DNA from 2 places in the Lysinibacillus sp. FSL P2-0066 genome. Region 1 is predicted to be linked to the other one. Evidence: riboswitches for the same ligand, from Rfam matches in the RefSeq annotation. Region 1 holds a riboswitch; the other holds the start of a gene.
What was found. Region 1 has a riboswitch for preQ1 ahead of MKZ14_RS02320 (QueT transporter family protein). Riboswitches for the same ligand answer to the same signal wherever they lie in the genome.
Positions count from the first base shown of each region.

Region 1 (3,215 bases):
TTCGTGTGAAGAATTCCTGTTATACATCCAGCAATAAATCCAGCAACAATTGCCACTAAAGTCGCTAAGATTGGGTGGTAGCCAAGCAAAACCATTGTTGCTGCCGTTGCCGCCCCTGTTACAAAGCTTCCATCAACCGTTAAATCCGGAAAATCTAACACCCGAAATGTTAAATATACACCAAGTGCCATAATTGCATAGATGATTCCTTGCTCCACTGCGCCAAATAATGCTAAAAACATCGTTGAATCATCTCCTAAATCTCTTTATTATTTATATCGCTTGTAAAATGAAGATAAAGCGGGGATAGTTCTCCCCCGCTTCGTTTTACTGTTCTAGAATTTCGGCACCCCAAGAATCTTTAATTTCGATTCCTAAATCATCTGCAACTTTTTTATTGATTAATAGTTTCAGATTTTGTGGGTATTGTGCGGGTGTATCGGCAGGTGTAGCTTCACCTTTTAAAATTTTCACAGCCATTTGACCCGCTTCATAGCCGATATCAAAATATTCAAAACCATAAGCGGCTAAACCGCCACGTGCCACAGAATCCAGTTCTCCTACGATTAATGGTAGTTTATTCGTATTGGCAACATCAATTACCGATTCTAATGCAGAAACTACTGTGTTATCAGTAATAATATAGAAAGCATCTACTTTACCAATTAGAGATTCTGTCGCTTGTTTTACATCTGCTGAAGTGGATGCTGATGCTTCTACCACCTTTAAACCTTGTTCATCCATAACCTTTTTCACTTCTGAAACTTGGGCAACTGAGTTTTGCTCACCTGCATTGTAGACCATCCCTACCTTTTTCGCACCAAGTTCTTTTAGGAATGCTACTGTTTTAGAAATCGTTTCAGGATGTAAATCGATTGTGCCTGTAATATTTTTCCCTGGCTTTTCCATTGAGTCAATTAACTGTGCACCAACAGCATCTGTAACCGATGTAAAAATAATTGGAATATCACTTGTTGCTGTTGCAGCGGCTTGTGCAGAAGGTGTAGAGTTTGCAAAAATTAAATCTACGTTTGCACTTACTAGATTGTTAGCAATCGTTGTGTTAAGGCTATTATCCCCCTGTGCAATTTGTGGATCGTAGTCAACTTTTAAGCCTGCATCTTCAATTGCTTTTTTAAAGCCTTCCGTTGCTGCGTTTAACGATGGATGCTCAACAATTTGAGTAATCCCGATTTTATATGTTTTATCATCTGCATTTCCGCTCTCACTTGCATTGTTTGATTCATTTCCTTTTGAATCTGTTGTACCTGAGCCACTGCTACCACAAGCAGCAAGAAGCAACACTAATCCAAAAAGAAGGAATGACAACTTCTTTACATTGCTTTTCACAAATAATCCCCCCGATTATATTCTCGAATATCTATCGCACTTTATCCAAACAAAGTGTGAATGTATCGCTATATTATCGTTATTATCGAGCTCCGTCAACAACATTATGAATGTTCTGACTTTTAAAAGTGACAAAATATTTTAGTTTTTCATTTAATTTGGCGCTTTAAACCGCTAAACTACGCTGTTTTAGTTATTCGATTTCTTTTTTCAACATAGTAAAAAATATTTATGACAATTTTGCGACGATAGGACATTATAGACAAAGTCTGACATTTGACTTCTACTAGATATCTATAATAAAATATTTACTTGTGTGAAAGCACCGTGGTTCGTAACCATCCCACGAAAAAAAACTAAGGAGAAATGAATATGAAGATAAAATTTTTAGCAGCAAGTGGTATCATTGCGGCTCTCTATATAGCTGTAACCATGCTTGTTGCACCATTTGGTTTTACAGAGGTTCAGTTCCGAGTTTCTGAGATGTTTAACCATTTAGTGGCCTTTAATCCACGCTTTGCCGTAGGGATTATTATTGGAGTATTGATCTCTAACCTATTTTCACCACTTGGCATTTACGATTTAGTGTTTGGTGTAGGTCATTCAATGATTACACTCGGACTGTTTATTTTAATCTGCAAATTTGTCAAAAATATTTGGGCACGTTTAATTATTAATACATTGCTCTTTACATGTACTATGTTTATTATTGCCTTTGAGCTGAACTTGGCTTTAGAGCTACCATTCTTTTGGACTTGGCTAACAGTCGCGGCGGGTGAATTTGTTGTATTAGCTGTAGGTGCACCGATTATGTATGTATTAAACAAACGCCTTCACTTTAAAAGTTTGATTTAACTGACGGGTCTTTTTAGATTCGTCTTTTTTCTTGACACTATTCTGAAAATACTCTACAATTCTTTCTAATAAATGCAAGGAAGAAGAGTAGTAGCAAGCATTGTTACTTCAAGAGAGCTGGTGGTTGGTGCAAACCAGTAGTACAAACTTGTGAATGGACTTCAGAGCAGCCTTATCAAATGTAAGGCCGTTTCGCTCCCCGTTACCGGAGCAGGAAAGCGCGCAAAAATTGCGAATGAAGGTGGCACCACGGTTACTCGTCCTTTTTATAAGGGATTGGAGTGGCTTTTTTTTTGGAAAAATTAGCATAGAGGAGTCGAGGAAAGATGAGTACAGTAGTAGAGAAAAAGGGATATTTCGGTGAATTTGGTGGAAGCTTTGTTCCAAAGGAGCTTCAAAATGTTTTAAATATACTAGATGAGAATTTTCAAAAGTATAAAGAAGATGATGACTTTAAACAAGAATTAGATTACTATTTCCGTGAATATGTCGGTCGTAAATCCCCTCTTTATTTTGCAGAAAATTTAACAAAGCAATTAGGTGGCGCAAAAATTTATTTAAAACGGGAAGACCTTAACCACACAGGCTCCCATAAAATCAATAATGTATTAGGACAAATTTTACTAGCCAAACGTATGGGCGCAAACCGTGTAATTGCAGAAACTGGTGCAGGTCAACATGGTGTAGCAACAGCTACAGCGTGTGCCATGTTTGGAATGGATTGCACGATTTATATGGGCTTGGAGGATACAAAACGTCAGGCATTGAACGTATTTCGCATGGAACTTCTCGGCGCAAAAGTCGTAGCGGTTGATAAAGGGCAAGGCCGCTTAAAGGATGCAGTAGATGAAGCATTTGCTGACTTGGTAGAAAACTATGAAACAACCTTCTATTTATTAGGTTCGGCAGTTGGACCACATCCCTTCCCATCAATGGTTAAACATTTTCAATCAGTGATTAGCCGCGAAAGTCGTGAACAGATTTTAGAAAAGGAAGGAAAGCTGCCAACA
Region 1 covers NZ_CP150202.1:487,049-490,263, reverse strand. Annotated here, with positions in the region: gene MKZ14_RS02330 (ABC transporter permease) at 1-242, opposite strand, end outside; gene MKZ14_RS02325 (ABC transporter substrate-binding protein) at 328-1,350, opposite strand; PreQ1 riboswitch class I at 1,672-1,716, shown strand; gene MKZ14_RS02320 (QueT transporter family protein) at 1,723-2,205, shown strand; T-box leader at 2,274-2,473, shown strand; gene trpB (tryptophan synthase subunit beta) at 2,532-3,215, shown strand, end outside.

Region 2 (3,215 bases), 560 kb from region 1:
GTTATATCCTTCATCAAGCAAGGCCTCAGTCAACTTTTCGTATATCCACACAACAATGTTCTCTGCTGTCGTATTCATGGGCGGAAGTGTTTCATTTAAATAACGGTGATCTAAATGAATCTCTATTTTTCGTTTCCATATTTCTTTTATATCGCCAAAATCAATTATCAAACCACGTTCATCTGTGTAGCCACTCAGCCCTAATATAACTCGATAGGTATGACCGTGCAGATTTTTACATTTCCCCTCATAATGGTGCAGATGATGAGCAGCATCGAAGGTAAATTCTTTGCTGATGAGGACACGCTTTGCATGGTATTTCAATTGATTTCTTTGAATATCCACATCCATTTTCTGAAGTCTCTCAACGATTTTAAAATCTGACATGTCTTAAGACTCCTTCCTATAACTTAAATACTCATCAAGCCCTTTATTTCGCAATTTACATGCTGGGCATTCACCACAGCCATCTGCTATGACACCGTTATAGCAAGTCAACGTTCTTTCTCGTACAAACTCAAGTGCCCCAAGCTGATCAGCTAATTCCCATGTCTGTGCCTTATTCAGCCACATCAACGGAGTATCAATCACAAAGGAATCATCCATCGATAAATTTAATGTTACATTCAAGGATTTAATAAAGACATCACGGCAATCCGGATAGCCACTAAAATCAGTTTCACAAACACCTGTTACAATATGCTTCGCTCCTACTTGGCTCGCTAAAACGCCCGCAAATGAAAGAAAAAGGAGATTGCGACCAGGCACAAAAGTCGATGGGAGCTCACCATTTTCTCCGTCCTTCACCTTTATGTCTTGTCGTGTCAATGCATTCGGAGCAAGCTGGTTCAGAAGTGACATATCAAGAATATGATGCTTGATACCAAGCTCCTCTGTTATCGCCTTCGCACAGTCAATTTCAAGACGGTGCCTTTGACCATAATCGAAAGTTACTGCCTCAATCTCTTCAAAGCGTTCTTTTGCCCAGAACAAACAAGTTGTGCTGTCCTGACCTCCACTAAATACTACAATTGCTTTTTCCTTTTTCATCTATAAAGACTCCCTTATATCGAAAAAACAGCACTCTAAGAAAAAGTGCTGCTTTCTTCTTAGTTTTTTTAAGAGGGTAGCTAAAAACCTCTTTCTTGCTTCATTTATCGATTATCAATTTTTTCTGGATTAAGATCGTGGTTCATTAAACGATAATTGGCGATTTCTTCGTATTTCGTTCCTGGCTTCCCATAGTTACACCATGGATCAATCGAGATACCCCCACGTGGAGTAAATTTTCCCCAAACCTCTATATATCTTGGATCAAGTAGTGTAATTAAATCATTCATAATGATATTTACGCAATCTTCATGGAAATCGCCATGATTTCTAAAACTGAATAAATACAACTTTAGTGATTTACTTTCAACAATTTTTTTATCTGGAATATACGAAATGTACATCGTAGCAAAATCCGGCTGATTTGTAAGCGGACATAAACTAGTAAACTCTGGGCAATTAAACTTAACAAAATAATCTCGATTAGCATGAAGATTATCCACTGCCTCTAATACCTCAGGTGCATAATCATAGGAATACTTTGTACCTTGATTACCTAATAGGGTCAAATCCTTTAATCCTTCTTCATGACTTCTGCCAGACATAAAAAAAACCTCCTTGTAAAATGTTTCCCAACACTTTTCAAGAGAGGCATCACCAATTCAGTCTATTAAAACATAAGTAAAAACATAAAAAAAGCCACGTCCGATATGGACATGGCATATTTGTCATGTTTCCATAGTTTTTTATAGAGGGTATCAGCTATGAACCTCTCCCGTTTTAGTCCGGGCATTCTTTTCTTCCATATCGTACAAAAAATAATACAGAACGTCAAATAGATTTTTTACAAAACTCTTAAATGATAAAAAGGATGATTACTGTAAGTCATTTATCATTTAAAAGTTCTACTTTTTTATTAAATTACTAGGAAAATAGAATTAATTCATTTTTGACAAAGTCATACTAATTATCAATATTTTGAGATTTTTTAATATTCCGATATTCGAATTATCTCACCTGTGATAAATTGGAATTATCGCACTAAACTGAAAAGTGTGATAATTAAGAGTGGAGGGAGAAATGAGATTTGAAAAAGTTTAAGTTTACGAAGTTTTTAAGTAGTATGATAGCTTTCGTTATGGTGCTTTTTCTATTGGTTCCATTATCGAGTGCTAATGCTGAAGAATCGAAACCATTCAAGCAGGATAGTCAAAGTGAAAGCACACTTCAACTAAAGGCGGCTATCGCTGAACAGCTAAGCTTGTCTAAAGATGGTCCAACTCTTCACGAAAGCTTACAAAATGTATCAGGCAATCAAGAAGTTGCTGTCATCGTACATTTATCTGAAAAGCCTGTGGCACTAGAGCAAGGAATAAGCCAAGTGAAAGGCCAAAAGTTCTCTAATGCGCGAGCAAATGAAGTTCGTTCAAATGTAAAATCTCAACAAGCACAAGTAAAAAAAGAATTAGCTACTAAAAATGTTCAAATGACTCAAGGCTACACATTTGATACTGTTTTAAACGGCTTTGCAGCAACTGTGAAAGCAAATGACCTCCCGAAGCTGCTTTCAATAGAAGGAATTACATTAATCGAGCCTGATGCGATTGTTTACGCATCAGAAGACAATACAATGAAATCATCAGAACTTATTAAGGAAGATCAATTAGAGGCTCAAATGAATACAAGTATTTCTTTCCTCGGCATCGAACAGCTTTGGAAGGAAGGAATTGAAGGACAAGGTATAAAGGTGGCAGTATTAGATACTGGTATTGACGCAGATCACCCCGAGTTTGCTGGAATTTACAAGGGCGGGAAAAACTTCATTCCAAATTCATCAACTTACACAAAGCCTCGGGCAGATGACGATGCATCGGAAACATTGCCTTCTGAGCGTCCTGCCGGAACACCTGAATTTAATGAAAAAGGAAGCTCGTTCTATACTTCTCACGGTACCCATGTTGCTGGAACCATTGCAGCAATTGGAGCTAACAATTTCGGCATTAAAGGAATTGCTCCAAAAGTAGACCTTTATGCTTACCGTGTTCTTGGTGCATATGGAAGTGGGGCTACATCTGGTATTGTTAAAGCAATTGAAACGGCCGTAACAGAAAAAATGGACATAATCAACCTTTCTCTTGGTGGGGGGGCTAACTCTGAAACGGATG
Region 2 covers NZ_CP150202.1:4,532,061-4,535,275, forward strand. Annotated here, with positions in the region: gene queD (6-carboxytetrahydropterin synthase QueD) at 1-387, opposite strand, end outside; gene queC (7-cyano-7-deazaguanine synthase QueC) at 391-1,050, opposite strand; gene queF (preQ(1) synthase) at 1,155-1,655, opposite strand; PreQ1 riboswitch class I at 1,783-1,829, opposite strand; gene MKZ14_RS22600 (S8 family serine peptidase) at 2,138-3,215, shown strand, end outside.
Region 2: another riboswitch for preQ1. It lies ahead of queF (preQ(1) synthase); the one in region 1 lies ahead of MKZ14_RS02320 (QueT transporter family protein).